2 regions of the Marinobacter sp. CH_CUG1437-1 genome follow, and region 1 is predicted to be linked to the other one. Evidence: predicted binding sites of a transcription regulator. Region 1 holds the regulator's gene; the other holds the start of a gene.
What was found. The regulator sigma-54, encoded in region 1, starts transcription at its own class of promoters, with help from an activator protein. The targets are predictions, from matches to a motif close to ANTGGCATNNANNTTGCTNT.

Region 1 (7,872 bases):
TGGCAAAGCGATGAGCCGCCGGTCATCAATGATGAGGCAGCGGCGCTGAGGGGCGATGCCGAGCCGGACGGCTTCGTGGTGAATGGTCGGTACACTTCCTTCGACGAATCAGGGAACCTGAAGATCCGGTTCTCCAGCCCTCGCATCGAACAGTTCGAAGAAGGCAACCTGGCTACCATGGACTCTCCCCGTGCCGAACTCTATGGCGGCAACGGCGCCCTACCCTGGATTGTTGAAGCCGAGAATGGCAGCCTGCTACAGAACCAGAATCTGGTGTACCTGACGGACAATGTCCGGATTCAGCGCACGATTGGAGAACGGGACGCCACCCTGACAACATCAACCCTGACCCTGGATAACGACCGGGGCATGGTATATACAGATGCACCCGTAGAAATACGCGACGTTACCGGTATTACCCGGGCCACGGGCATGAAAGCGTGGATAGACGAGCGGATTCTGGAACTGAACTCCCAGGTGGAAGGACGCTATGAAACCGGAAACTAACCGATACCGGCGCCTGCTGGTTGCCCTGCTGACAGCCGCGATGATCGGCCCGGCGGCCGCTTTCGACCTTGATTCCGACACCCCCATCAAGGTTACCGCAGACAATGCACGCCTCGACGACAGTCAGGGCATTGCCACCTACACCGGGGATGTAGAACTTGAGCAGGGCAAAACTCGGCTGAACGCGGACCGGGTGGTCCTCTATCGCTCCGAGGACGGGCTGAGCCGGATCGAAGCCTCCGGCACGCCGGCCAGATACCGGCAACCGGCGCGAGAGGGCGAAGGCGAAACCGACGCCCGCGCCCTGAACATTTCCTGGTCAGCCACCGACAGTCGGCTGACCTTTGAACGCGAAGCAGTCATCGAGCAGAATGGCAACCTGTTCCGCGGCGACGTCATTCATTATGATACCGCCGGCCGGGTAGTGACCGCTGAAGGCGGCGCCGACACGGGCGAAGGCAGCGGCCGGGTAGAGATGGTGATTCAGCCACGCAGCGCCGACAGACGCACTGACAGACAGGAAACCGATGGCAGTTCTGAGAGCCAGTAACCTGGCAAAGAGTTACAAGCAGAAAAAAGTGGTGATCGACGTTTCCCTGGAAATTCGCAGTGGGGAGATAGTGGGACTGCTTGGCCCCAACGGCGCCGGGAAAACCACCTGCTTCTACATGATCGTCGGGCTGGTCCCTGCCGATCGTGGCCGTATCACCATCGACAGCCGGGATATTACGCCACTGCCGATGCACGGACGCGCCCAGCAAGGCATCGGTTACCTGCCCCAGGAAGCCTCGGTGTTCCGCAAGTTGTCGGTACGCGACAACATCATGGCGATCCTCGAAACCCGTCGGGGGCTGGGCAAAGCGGATCGAGAGAAAAAGCTCGAGGAGTTGTTGGAAGAATTCCACATAACCCATATCCGGGACAGCGTTGGCATGGCCCTGTCGGGAGGGGAACGACGACGGGTGGAAATTGCCCGGGCGCTGGCCATGGAACCGGCCTTCATACTTCTGGATGAACCCTTCGCCGGTGTCGACCCGATATCCGTAAGCGACATCAAGCACATCATCCGGCATCTGCGTGACAAGGGTATTGGCGTTCTGATTACCGATCACAACGTGCGAGAGACCCTGGACATCTGCGAGAACGCCTACATTGTCTCCGGAGGCCACATCATCGCCTCCGGCAATGCCGATGCGATTTTGGCCAACCAGCAAGTCAAGGAAGTCTACCTGGGCGATGAATTCAGGCTGTGACACCGAAAGGCTCATTGTTTTGATGACCTGTAGCAAGTAAACTCGGCAAAGAACTTGCTAGGGTAAAATAAAACGACGGCAAGTAACCGGCATATATAGAATTTTTCACGACTTATGACACAAAGCGCTGATGAGTGACGGATCCTGAACCATGGTTATGAAAGCCTCCTTACAGTTAAAGCTGGGTCAGAGCCTGACCATGACGCCCCAGCTGCAACAGGCGATCCGGCTTCTCCAGCTCTCCACCCTCGACCTCCAACAGGAAATCCAGCAGGCACTGGAATCCAACCCCATGCTGGAGACATCCGAGGACGATGATCAGGCTGACGCAACCGCCGAGAACGACGAGCGCGAGACCAGCGAGAAAGAATCCGCGGCCGAGTCAGCGCCGGAACCTTCGAGCGACTGGGACGAATCAGAGAATGGCCCGGATTGGTCCTCCGAAAACGACATTCCGGACAACATTCCGGACGACCTGCCGGTAGACACCGCCTGGGACGACATCTACCAGTCCGCGCCCGCGCCGGCCGCCCGCAACGACGACGAGAACGATCACGATTTCGAGACCCGCAACTCGCCCACCGAGACACTTCAGGATCACCTGGAATGGCAGCTCAATCTGACCCCGCTGAGTGAACGGGACCAGGCCATTGCCCATGCCCTGATGGACGCTGTGGATGAGCGCGGCTATCTCACCAGTCCTCTGGAAGAAATCCACGCCGGACTGCTGGATGAAAACGAGGAAGACCCTCTTGAACTGGATGAAGTGGAAGCTGTCTTGCACCGTCTCCAGCATTTTGATCCGCCAGGGGTGTTTGCCCGGGATCTTCAGGAATGCCTGCTGATCCAGCTCAACCAGTTACCGCCGGAGACGCCCTGGCTGGCCCAGGCGCGACTGGTGATTACCCACTACATCAATCTGTTGGGCAACCGTGACTACGCCCAGTTGCTGCGGCGCAGCCGTCTGAAAGAAGACCAGTTGCGAGAGGTTCTGGCTCTGATCACAGGGCTCAACCCGCGGCCGGGCGACGTGATTGATCGCGCCGAACCCGACTATGTCATTCCGGACGTTATCGTTCGCAAGCATAATGGCCGCTGGCGTGTTGAGCTGAATCCGGAAATTGCCCCGCGCATTCGGGTGAATGCCAGCTATGCTTCACTTATAAGGCGTGCGGACAGCAGTGCCGACAACACCTACCTGCGTGATCAGTTGCAGGAGGCCAAGTGGTTTATCAAGAGCCTGCAGAGCCGCAATGAAACCCTGTTGAAAGTGGCGACCCGTATTGTCGAACACCAGCAGGGATTCCTGGATCACGGCGAGGAAGCTATGAAGCCGCTGATTCTTTCAGACATCGCCCAGGCGGTAGAAATGCATGAATCGACGATTTCACGGGTAACCACCCAGAAATACATGCATACCCCAAGGGGCATTTTCGAGTTGAAATATTTCTTCTCCAGCCACGTCAGCACTGACGAGGGCGGCGAATGCTCCTCCACGGCCATCCGGGCGATGATCAAGAAGCTCATTGCTGCGGAAACGCCCAAAAAGCCGTTGAGCGACAGTAAAATTGCAGCCATGCTAGGGGAACAGGGAATCAAGGTTGCGCGACGCACCGTTGCCAAGTACCGGGAGGCCATGCACATTCCGCCGTCCAACGAGCGCAAGCGGCTGGTCTGAATACCCCGGTGCGGGACGCAACACCGTATTCGCCGGCGCACAATGCGCCAGCACCCAGACCGGCTCCCGGGAGCCGGCACGATGACAACAGGAGACGCCTATGCAACTCAATATTTCAGGCCATCACGTAGAACTGACTCCCGCACTGAAAGATTACGTTTCAGAGAAGTTCGAAAAGCTCGAGCGTCACTTCGACCACATCAGTAACTGCCAGGTGACCCTGGAAGTGGAAAAGGTGCGCCAGATTGCGGAAGCCACGTTGCACGTAGTTGGTGGTGAGATTCACGCAAAGGCAGAAAACGAGGACATGTACGCAGCCATCGATGCCCTGATCGATAAACTGGACCGCCAGATCCTCAAGCACAAGGAAAAGAATGTAGACCGGATGCACGGAAACGGCTCTCGCTAACTGGCTGTTTTCATGCAAGTCATCTAATCGAGCTGCGACATGAACAACGTGTCGCAGCCTTTTTTTTAACGGAAACGCAGTCGATCCATGAGCGACACATCCCTGACCATAGACACTATTCTTGTTCCGGAGCTCACCCTCTGCAGGGTACCTGCGTCCAGCAAGAAACGGGCCCTGGAGTTTATTGCCGAGCAAATAAACCACCAGGACAACACGCTCAGCGAGACCCAGCTCTTCAACAACCTCATTTCCCGTGAGCGCCTGGGCAGTACCGGCATTGGCCAGGGGATCGCCATTCCCCACTGTCGCCTGGAGGGCCTTGATCACGTGGTGGGCGTTCTGATGACGCTCGAAGAAAGCGTTGAGTTCGACGCCATCGACAATCAGCCGGTGGATCTGATTTTTGCCCTGATCGTCCCGAAAGAGGCAACCAGCGAACACCTGGAGCTGCTCAGCCAACTGGCGGAGAAGTTCAATGAGCGGTCGTTCTGTGATCGCCTCCGGCAATGTGAGGACGCCGGCACGCTGTACCAGCGCATGACCGCCTCAGGCGGCTGATTTTCATTGCAGTGGAGGTGATTTGGTCATGAAGCTGATTATCGTCAGTGGCAGGTCCGGTTCGGGTAAAAGTACCGCGCTTCATGTGCTGGAGGACCTCGGGTTCTACTGCATCGACAATCTTCCCATTGGCTTGCTCTTTCCTCTCACCCGGGAAGCAGCGAGCCAGACCAAGCCCGGCCGGCTCGGCAAGATGGCGGTCAGCATTGATGCGCGCAACCTTTCCGGCGAGCTCGCCAATTTCGAGGAAATTTACCGGCGCCTCCAGGAGACCGGGGTTACCGTTGAAATTATCTTCCTTGATGCCGACGAGCAGTCACTTCTCCAGCGTTTCCACGCTACCCGCAGAAAACACCCGCTGAGTGACGACAAGACCTCCCTCAGGGAAGCCATTACCAGCGAGAAGAAACTGCTTGAACCACTGTCCAAGCTTTCCGACCTGTATGTGAACACCACCGGTATGTCGATGTACGAACTTCGGGATATGGTGAAGCAGCGAGTCGTGGGCCGGAAGGATCAGGAGCTGGCACTGCTGTTCCAGTCGTTTGGCTTCAAGCACGGAGTACCACTGGATTCCGACTATGTTTTCGATGTTCGCTGTTTGCCCAACCCTTACTGGGATACCAGTCTGCGGAAGTACGTGGGCACGGATCAGCCGGTTATCGAATTTCTGGAAAAGGAACCGGCGAGCCGGAAGATGATCGAAGACCTGAAGGCCTTCCTGGATACCTGGCTGCCCTCCTTCGCAGACAGCAATCGCAGCTATATGACGATTTCCATTGGCTGTACCGGCGGCCAGCACCGTTCAGTGTATGTTTGCGAGCAATTGGGCGACTACTTCCGGCAGCGTTACAGCAATGTGCAGGTACGCCATACCGAACTGCCACACCTTCAGACCCGGGAAGAGATCTGATCGAACCATGATTCGCCGCCCGATTACCATTATCAACAAGCTGGGTTTGCACGCGCGCGCCACGGCCAAACTCGTTAACACGGCATCCAGATTCGACAGCAGTGTGCGGATCAGTGGCAAGGGCCGGGATGTGGACGCAAAAAACATCATGCAGGTGATGATGCTGGCCGCCAGCAAAGGGACCGATGTGGAGCTTATTGCCGATGGTCCGGATGAAGAGCAGGCCATAGAAGCCCTGGCCGAACTGATCAACGATTATTTCGGCGAAGGTGAGTAAAATAAACACATGACCGATATTCTGGAAAAAAGCCAGGCCCGCCAGCGCCTTCGCTCACTGAGCGAGGCCCTGGACAGTGGCGCACTGAAACAGGTTGCCCGCATCCTGAACGGTGGCCTGAGCCCCAGTGATATTGCCCATTTGCTCGAATCCTCTCCGCCCCGCCAGCGTGCCCTGCTCTGGAACCTGGTAGACAAAGAGCTGGAGGGCGAGGTTCTCCAGTATCTCAGCGATGATATCCGGGGTTACTTCCTGAGCCAGTTGAACGCCCAGGAACTGGCCGACATCATCGAGGATTTCGAATCCGACGACCTGGCGGACCTGCTGCAGCAGCTGCCGGATACGGTTATCCAGGAAGTCCTGGAGACCATGGACGAGCAGGACCGGCAACGGGTAGAGGAAGTGCTCTCCTACCCGGAGGACACCGCCGGCGGCTTGATGAATACGGACACTATCACGGTGCGTCCGGACATCAGTATTGACGTTGTACTCCGCTACCTGCGCCGACACCGCAACCTTCCCCCCATGACCGACAGTCTGATCGTGGTGAGCCGGCGGGATGATTTCATTGGCATGCTGCCGATTACCAAGATGCTGGTATCCAACCCCGCCTCCACCGTGCGGGAAGTGATGGATACCGACATCGAGCCGATTCCCGTAAGCCTCTCCGACACCAAGGTAGCGACATTGTTTGAACGCTACGATCTTATCTCGGCGCCGGTGGTGAACGAGGAAGGCCGGCTTCTGGGCCGCATCACCATCGACGACGTGGTAGACGTTATCCGGGAGGATGCTGACCACTCCCTGATGAGCATGGCCGGTCTGGACGAGGACGAGGACACCTTCGCGCCGGTGTGGAAGACATCGCGCCGCCGCGCCGTCTGGCTGGGAATCAACCTGATCACCGCCCTGATTGCATCGGCGGTGATCGGTTTATTCGAGGAAACCATCGCCAAGGTAGTCGCTCTGGCGGTGCTGATGCCTATCGTCGCGAGCATGGGCGGCATTGCCGGCAGCCAGACCCTCACCCTCGTCATCCGAGGGATGGCGGTCGGGCAGATCAGCGGTGCCAATGTAAAATGGTTGCTGAACCGAGAATTCCTGTCGGGCATCCTGAATGGAATGCTGTGGGCCGCCGTTGTTGCCGGCGCCGCCATGCTCTGGTTCCAGGATTTGCTGATAGGAGCCATTATCGCTGCCGCGCTGGTGATCAATCTGGTTGCAGCTGCCCTCGTCGGCACGGTTCTGCCACTGTTTCTCAAATCCCGCAACATCGACCCGGCCCTGGCAGGCAGCGTGATTCTCACGACCGTTACGGACGTGGTCGGTTTTATGGCGTTTCTCGGCCTTGCGACGATTTTCTATGCTTAAACGGATGTCGGATTTATGAAAGATCACCAAGACAACGACGCGCCAGAATACGACGGTCCCAGCAAATCCCAGTTGAAACGGGAGATGCATGCCCTGCAGGATCTTGGCAAGCGGATGCTCGATCTGAGCAATGATCAGCTGGAAACGCTGCCAATCAGCGATACACTTCGTGCCGCCATCGAAGAATCCCGGCGCATCCGCCAGAACGAGGCGAAACGGCGGCATCTGCAATACATCGGCAAGGTGATTCGCCAAGAAGATGATCCCGAGGCCCTGGCAAAAGCCATTGATGCCTTCGACGCCGGTAGCGAAGAGCACACCCGCCGGCATCACCTGGCGGAGCGCTGGCGGGATCGAATGATTGCGGAAGGAGACTCGGTTGTTGGGGAATTTTTCAGCTATTGCCCCAGCGCCGACATGCAGCATCTGCGCAACCTTGCCCGCAACGCCCGCAAGGATGTAGAGAAGCAAAAGAACACCGGCCAGGCCCGAAAACTCTTCCGGTACCTTCGGGAATGCATCGACGACGCTGAGGCGATGTGAACCTGTGAAGTCAGGGGCAGATGACGGTTCATCTGCCCTGCTTTCAGCCTTTGAGCCGACGGTGCTCCCACACTGGCATCCGGGTGCGCAGGTTGGCCACCTGATCCAGGTCCAGCTCGGCGGCAACCAGTCCCGGGCCTTCACCCATTTCCGTCACCACCCGCCCCCAGGGATCACAGATCAGGCTGTGGCCATAGGTGCGCCGGCGCTCGCTGTTCTGACCACCCTGGCCCGGCGCCACTACCCATACCTGGTTTTCGATAGCCCGCGCCCGGATCAACGGATACCAGTGAGCATCACCCGTCTGCCAGGTAAAAGCGCTCGGCAGGCAAATCCAGTCCACATTCTGCTCCCGCAACAGCC
Region 2 (7,872 bases), on a different contig from region 1:
TCTGGATCTGGGTCTTTGCCAGCATGAGTGCGCGTGCCTGCTGGTGCGAGTAGTAGGCTGTGACACAGATATAAAGCCCGGTTGAGAGAATCGACACAATGCTGGTGAGCAGAGGCGAGTGTGGACCGTCCGCCGGCCCAAGGATAGCGACAGAACCAGCAATGGCTGCGGCCATGAAGACGGTGCCCATAAGCCACTGGCGGATGCCGCCGACAATCAGGCAGCTGAACATCAACATCAGCGCGACCGCCAGGGAGGGAATAACGATCAGCCCGATGCAGCCGATAAACGCGCCGCCGACAACACAATCGAAAATCAGCATCTTCTGTCGAATGCGTGGGGAATTTCTGAGGAACGTCCGACGGGTCAGGGCGTGGGCTATGTGGGGCCAGGTGAGCGCGCCGGCCACCAGCCAAAGCAGCCAATGGGCAAAGACACCTTGCAGAACACCGGTTACGATAATGGCGGCGGTTGAGGTATAGGCCAGGATCCGACCGTTGTAATCGGGCATTGGCGGAATGGCAATCGGGTTGCCCGATGCCTCAGACGCCAGGGATCTGCCTGCGGAGCTGCTGGCATTGCGCAAGTCTGCCGGAGCGCTCATCATTTCAGAAACGGATCCTGCCAATTAGCATGTCACGGAACATGACCCAGTCGCCCATCAGGCTGTACAGTGGGTACTTGAAAGTAGCGGGTCGGTTTTTCTCAAACTTGAAATGGCCTACCCAGGCAAAGCCATAGCCAATAACGGGCAGAGCCAGAAGCCACAAGAGCTTGCCTGACGTCAGGGCCCACAGGGCCACGATCAGAACCAGCAGGCTGCCGACAAAGTGCAGACGGCGACAGGTCACGTCGCTGTGTTCTTCAAGGTAGTAAGGATAGAATTCGGAAAAGCTGTTGAAGGTTTGCTGGTTGCTCATTGTGTTGCCACTCATCGTTGTACGACCGCGTCATTTATAATTGTTGGCAGACCCGACTACGACCAAAGGTTAACAGCATTACGTACAAGCCACAATTCACAGCCGGGAATTATGGTCGTACCGAATTTTTGAAATCCATCAGAACAGCGATCAGACAGCGAGCAGATATGATAGCAGTTACCGATTTCCTTCTTAGCCGTTCGTCAGAGCCCAGGCTGGAGTCGCCTGCACCGGACCCGGCAACCCTTGACCGTGCGTTTGCCTGCGCCGCTCGCGCTCCTGACCACGCGCTGCTGAGACCCTGGCGTTACCTGGTTATAGAGGGCGAAGGCCTTGAGGCGCTGGGCGAACTGTTTGCCGCCACCTGCGCCAATAACAGCGACGAGAAAGAGATCGAGAAGCTCAGGCGTGCACCTCTCAGGGCGCCAATGGTGATCGTGGGTATCGCATCGCCCAGAACGCATCCCAAAGTACCTGAAGTCGAGCAGTTGATGTCCGCCGCAGCCGGCATGAGTTTTATTGAGCTTGCCTTGCAGGATGCCGGTTACGGAGTGATGTGGAGAACGGGCGGTGTTGCCTACCATTCCTCGGTTCACGCCGGGCTGGGGCTGGAAGAGCATGAGCAGATCGTCGGCTTTCTCTACACCGGAACAGTCTCCGCCTCCAAACCGGCGGTTCCCAGGCCGGCGGTTGATGAATTTGTGAGTCACTGGCCCTGATACGCTGCCCGAATTCCCCCGGTCCTCGCCGGGGGAAGCAGCTTGCCGCTTTTTCCTGTCCGCTCCTTGTGTACTTTTCCCTGACAATTGATTTGCCACTGGCCAGGGCCCGCCAATACTGACTTTCCTGACAAATTTACGCTCCACCTGAATTCTGGCATCCAGCTTGCTTCAGCCCTCTCAAAGAGCACAGCCGGCAAAAACAGCTCGGCATACCAGTGCAGTTTTCGGGAGGCAACATGGCAATTACGTTTGATTCGGCTCTGGGCATTCATCAACACGCGGTTGAAGCGCGTGTTAAACGCGCCGAAGTTCTGGCAAACAACCTGGCGAACGCCGACACCCCGGGCTTCAAGGCGCAGGATCTGGATTTTCAGGCAATGATGCGGAAGGCTCAGGAGCAGGTCAGCGGATTCCAGATGGCCAAAACCCATGACGCGCATATGGATACCTCGCCATCGGCCTCGGAAAGCGATTTGATGTATCGGGTTCCCCATCAGCCGTCGGTTGACGGCAATACGGTAGACGCCCAGCAGGAGCAGACCCGTTTCATGCGCAACGCAATGGATTTCCAGGCCAGTTTCCAGTTTTTGAACAGCAAGTTCAGCGGTTTGACCAAAGCCCTCAAGGGCGAATAAGCCGCAGTCACAGGATTAGCGAAGGAGAATTCTCATGTCACTGGGCAGCATTTTTGACATCGCCGGTTCCGGCATGACCGCGCAATCACTGCGGCTGAACACAACCGCGTCGAACATCGCCAATGCGGAGACCGCAAGTTCCAGCACGGGCGAAACCTATCGGGCCCGAAAGCCGGTTTTCTCGGCCATTCAGCAGTCCATGATGAACCCCGGGCAGGGCGGTTTTCCGATGGCTGCCGATGAGGGGCCAGGCGCGGGTGTAAGAGTTGAGGGTATTGTTGAGAGCGATGCTGAACTGCAGATGCGTTACGAGCCCCATCACCCGGCGGCCAATGAAGACGGATATGTCTATTACCCCAACGTGAATGTGGTCGAAGAGATGGCGGACATGATGTCGTCGTCCAGAAGTTTCCAGATGAATGTGGATGTCATGAACACTGCCAAGTCCATGATGCAGCGCATTCTGACTCTTGGTCAGCAGTAACAGGGTGAGGAGCACAACATGACTGCAGTGAATGCAACAGATGCGTCGGATGTTCTGAGCCAGTACCAGCTGAAGCAGCAGAATGGCGGCCAGGGCACCAGCGAGCTGGGCCGGAATGAGTTTATGGAACTGATGCTGGCGCAGCTGAAAAACCAGAACCCGTTGGAGCCGCAGGACAACGGTGAATTCATCTCCCAGCTGGCGCAGTTCAGTTCGCTGGAGGAGATGCAGAATCTCTCCGGTACGGTTGAGGATGTGGTTGGGCAGTTCCGATCCACTCAGGCGCTCCAGGCGTCGGCCATGGTGGGCAAAACCGTGCTGGCGCCTTCCCAGATCGGGATCCTGGGTGCCGAAGGTGAAATTACCGGAACCATTGAAGTGCCCGCCTCCACGGGCGGCCTGCGCCTGTCCATCGAAGGACAGAACGGTGAGCGGGTACGGCAGATTGATATGGGCACTAGCCAGGCAGGTGTTGTGTCCTTCCGCTGGGATGGTCAGGACGGCAACGGCAATCCCTTGCCGCCGGGCCCCTACCGAATTGTGGCAGAAGCTTCCTATCCCGATGGGCCGCAGCAGCTGGGCACCATGGTGAGTGCCAATGTGGATAGCGTGTCACTGGGCCAGAGCGGCTCGATAACACTGAATCTTGCGGGCATGGGCTCTATTGCCCTGTCTGATGTGAAACAAATTAACTGAGACCGGTGAGACACCAAGGGGTGAACCATGGCATTTAATACAGGTTTGAGCGGCCTTCGTGCGGCATCGGTGGATCTGGACGTCACCGGCAACAACATTGCGAACGCCAGCACCGTTGGCTTCAAGGGCAGTAAGGCCCAGTTCGGCGATCTCTACGCCAGTGGCTTTTTGAGCGCCGGCACCAACCCGATCGGTGACGGTGTTCGGGTCCAGGACGTAAAGCAGTCTTTCGGCCAGGGCAATATCAGCTTCACGGACAATGGTCTGGATATGGCGATTGCGGGCGATGGTTTCTTTATCCTGAATAACGGCGGTGAAATTCGTTATTCCCGTGCAGGGCAGTTCGGCATTGATAAGGACGGCTTTGTAACGAACAACCAGAATATGCGGGTGCAGGGATACACCGCCGATGAAGACGGTAACCTTTCCGGTATTCGAGGCGATCTGCAGATTGAAACCGACAACCTGGCGCCACGCCGGACCACAAATCTCGTTTCAGATCTGAACCTGGATTCGCGGGAGCCCGTGCTTGAAACCCGGGTTCGGGACATCGGGCCAATTGCCGCAACGGATCTGCAGGGTGAGAGTTTTGATGTGCTTTATAACGATGGTACGCCGGACTTCAACGTAACCATCGGGGCTACAGCGACAGCCCGAGAGGCGGCCGCCGCAATTAACGATGCGCCTGGCCTCAGCGCGTCTGCCACCACGACCGTGACGTTTGATGGTGCCAATCAACTTGATGACACTTACATCTCGAACGCGGGCCCGGGTAATTTTGCATTCAGTCTGAGCATCAATGGCTCTCCGCTTGCCCTGGATACCAGCAATATCACATCGCTGCAGGATCTCGTCGACTCTATCAATAATTCCTCTGAGACCGCCATTTCAGCATCGATGGTGGATGACGGTTCGGGCAGCAATAATGTGCTGCGTGTGATTCATAACCAGGGCGAGACGCTGAGCTTTTCCTTCGATGACGACGGCGATCTCAGTAACGGGGGTGAAACCTCCGATACGGTTCTCGGTGACGTGAATGCGACGGCGGACAGAGTTGTTTCCGGCATTGATGATGCCTCCAATGGCGATTTTGAGACGGCATTTAATAGCTCTCCAATCCGGATAACCAATGAGTTCAACCCTCTGGATCAGCGGACCTACAACCACGCCACCTCTACCACCATCTACGACAGCCTGGGCAACTCCCACGAGTTCACCCAGTTCTTCGTAAAGGAGCCTTCTCCGGGCAGTGGTGTCGGTGTAAGTGAGTGGTCGGTTTACCTGCAGATTGATGGGGAAATGGTCGCTGGCACAGACACTACGCCCTATACGGCCCGTTTTGATCAGAACGGAAACCTGCAATCAATTGATGGTGACCCGGCCGGCGAGATCGTGATCACCGATTGGGTTCCTAAGGACGAGAACGGCCAGCCAAATGGGGCAGATGGTCCTCCTGCGGACCCAACCTCGGTGGTGACTCCGATTCCGGAACCGCCTACATCTTCCGCATTTGTATTGAACCTTGCTGACACTACTCAGTATGGGGCGGCATTCGGTGTAAACGATCAGCAGCAGAACGGTTACACAACGGGCCGTCTCTCAGGCCTGGACGTATCGGATCAGGGTGTTCTCTTCGCCCGATATACCAATGGCCAGTCACAGGCTCTCGGTCAGGTTGCTTTGGCTTCCTTCAATAACACAAACGGACTGTCGCCTGTGGGGGATACGTCCTGGGTCGAAACCTTCGAATCGGGCCAGCCAATCATCGGCGCCCCGGATACAGGGACTCTGGGCTCTATTAAAGCCAGCTCAGTGGAAGAATCCAACGTGGATCTCTCGGCCGAACTGGTCAACCTGATCATCGCCCAGCGAAACTATCAGGCCAACGCCAAGACCATCGAAACCTCCGATGCGGTCACCCAGACCATCATCAACCTCCGTTAATATCGCGATCTAGCGAACATGGCATGACTCCTGCAGGAAGACTGGAAACAGTCAAAATTCCGGCAGGAGTTTTCCCATGGACAAAGCCCTCTACATCGGTATGTCAGGCGCCAAGCAGAATATGCTGGCCCAGCAGGCCCATGCCAATAACCTGGCGAACGTCAGTACCACCGGCTTCAAGAAAGACTTCGCCCAGGCCCGCAGTATGCCTGTCTACGGGGAACATCATCCCACCCGCGCCTATGCCATGACAGAAAGACCCGGCACCGACCTTTCCGCCGGTGCGCTGATGGAAACCGGGCGCAAGCTGGATGTGGCGGTAGAAGGTGAGGGGTGGCTTGCCATCCAGAACGATCAGGGCGAGGAGGTCTTCACCCGCAGCGGCAGCCTTCAGGTGGATGTCAACGGCCTGGTGCGCCTGGCCAACGGCGAACTGGTGCTGGGCAATGGCGGGCCGGTGGCGCTTCCCCCGTTTGACAACGTCGAAATTGGCGCCGATGGCACCGTTTCAATTGTTCCTGTGGGTGGTCCACCGGACCAGCTGGTGGAAGTGGACCGGCTGAAACTGGTCAGCCCGCCCCCGGAAGCCCTGGAAAAAGGTCTCGATGGGCACATGCGCCGCAAGCCGGATCAGGCTGTGGATGGTCCGGAACCACCGGATGCAAACCAGCGGGTCGCTTCCGGATTCCTTGAAAGCTCCAACGTGAATGCGGTGGAAGAAATGATCTCGAACCTTCAGCTGTCCCGGCAATACGAGATGCAGGTGAAGGTCATGACCACCGCCAATGAGAATTCCGAAGCAACGGCACGGCTGTTGCAAAACCTTTAAGTAACGACTGAACACATTGGCCTGGCGGGCCTGAAGCGGCAAAAAATGGCCGCCTGACTGCCCGCCGGCAAGGAGTAAGCAGCATGCATCCAGCACTTTGGGTCAGCAAGACCGGGTTGAGCGCTCAGGACACCAACATGTCCACCATTTCCAACAACCTGGCGAACGTCAATACCACTGGCTTCAAGCGGGACAGGGCCGTGTTCCAGGACCTTCTGTACCAGATCAATCGGCAACCCGGTGGTCTGACAACCCAGAACTCTGAACTGCCCTCTGGTCTCCAGTTGGGTACGGGTGTGCGGGTTGTCGGCACCGCCAAGCAGTTCTCCCAGGGCAACCTGCAGATCACCGAGCAGCCCCTGGATATGGCCATCAACGGACGTGGTTTCCTCCAGGTTCAGTTGCCCGATGGGCAGATTGCCTACACCCGGGACGGTCAGTTCCAGCTCAACGCCAATGGGGACGTAGTCAACCCGGATGGCTACCCGCTGGAACCAGCCATCAACGTGCCGGAGAACGCCACCAACATAACCATTGGCAAGGATGGCACCGTCACGGCAGTAACGGATGATCAAGCCGCACCGGTCAACCTGGGCCAGATTACCCTGGTGGATTTCATCAATCCCCAGGGCCTGCAGGCTATCGGTAACAACCTGTTCAAGGCGACCAATGCCAGTGGCGATCCTGCCGAAGGTGAGCCCGGGCTGGCGGGGCTCGGCAGTATCGAGCAGGGTTCTGTGGAGTCGTCCAACGTTGAGGTGGTCGAGGAGCTGGTGAACATGATTACCACCCAGCGTGCCTACGAGATGAACTCGAAAGTGGTCTCCACAACCGACCAGATGCTCCAGTTCATTACTCAAAACATTGGCTAACGCCGCCAGAGGTGACGTCATGAAACTGATGACTTCAAACCGGACAACCCGAAGCGCCAGCACATTGGCGATGGTGCTGTTTCTGGTCCTGTTGCAGGGTTGCACGGCCATGAGCCGGCCCCGGGCAGTTCCGGATGACCCAGAGTTTGCACCGGTTCGCCCTCAGGCCATGATGCAACGGGACAGTGCCTCCGGTTCCATCTACCAGGTCTCACGGAACTACAACTTCTACGGCGATACCGTGGCGTTAAACGTGGGTGATGTGCTCACGGTGATCCTTGAAGAATCCACACGGGCCAGCAAGAACGCGGAAACCAGCATCACCAAGGACAATGAAGTCACGCTGCCAGAGCCGACCATCCTTGGTAAGAGCAATTTCGGGATCAATACCTCCCTGAATCACGAACGTGATTTCGAGGGCAGCGCTGAAGCAGACCAGAGCAACAGCCTTGCCGGCAGTATCACCGTCACCGTAACCGAAGTGCTGCCAAACGGTGTTCTGAGGATTCGTGGGGAAAAATGGCTGTCGCTGACGAATGGTGATGAATACATCCGCCTGACTGGCCTGGTTCGCCCCCAGGACATCCAACCTGACAACACAGTGGCGTCCAATCGGATTGCGGATGCCCGGTTTGCCTACGGCGGAACCGGTGATTTTGATCAGGCAAACCAGATGGGCTGGCTGGCGCGGTTCTTTAACAGTGAGTGGTGGCCTCTATGAGCTTTCGCCGTTTGATTGTCTGGGTGCTTGCTCTGGCTGTGGTTTCAGC

Region 2: the regulator sigma-54 is predicted to act here: its motif matches at 1,793-1,812, upstream of flgB (flagellar basal body rod protein FlgB).

What each region holds. Positions count from the first base shown of each region.
Region 1 is NZ_JAYMEW010000003.1:536,046-543,917, reverse strand. Features, by position in the region: gene lptC (LPS export ABC transporter periplasmic protein LptC) at 1-507, shown strand, start outside; gene lptA (lipopolysaccharide transport periplasmic protein LptA) at 491-1,057, shown strand; gene lptB (LPS export ABC transporter ATP-binding protein) at 1,035-1,760, shown strand; gene WA411_RS11290 (RNA polymerase factor sigma-54) at 1,918-3,438, shown strand; gene hpf (ribosome hibernation promoting factor) at 3,539-3,847, shown strand; gene ptsN (PTS IIA-like nitrogen regulatory protein PtsN) at 3,935-4,405, shown strand; gene rapZ (RNase adapter RapZ) at 4,434-5,318, shown strand; gene WA411_RS11270 (HPr family phosphocarrier protein) at 5,326-5,595, shown strand; gene mgtE (magnesium transporter) at 5,605-6,966, shown strand; gene yjgA (ribosome biogenesis factor YjgA) at 6,982-7,509, shown strand; gene WA411_RS11255 (carbon-nitrogen hydrolase family protein) at 7,553-7,872, opposite strand, start outside.
Region 2 is NZ_JAYMEW010000004.1:90,978-98,849, reverse strand. Features, by position in the region: gene WA411_RS12510 (adenylate/guanylate cyclase domain-containing protein) at 1-607, opposite strand, end outside; gene WA411_RS12505 (Mpo1-like protein) at 609-920, opposite strand; gene WA411_RS12500 (nitroreductase family protein) at 1,088-1,639, shown strand; gene flgB (flagellar basal body rod protein FlgB) at 1,879-2,277, shown strand; gene flgC (flagellar basal body rod protein FlgC) at 2,312-2,761, shown strand; gene WA411_RS12485 (flagellar hook assembly protein FlgD) at 2,780-3,457, shown strand; gene WA411_RS12480 (flagellar hook protein FlgE) at 3,485-5,401, shown strand; gene WA411_RS12475 (flagellar basal body rod protein FlgF) at 5,478-6,230, shown strand; gene flgG (flagellar basal-body rod protein FlgG) at 6,314-7,102, shown strand; gene flgH (flagellar basal body L-ring protein FlgH) at 7,122-7,823, shown strand; gene WA411_RS12460 (flagellar basal body P-ring protein FlgI) at 7,820-7,872, shown strand, end outside.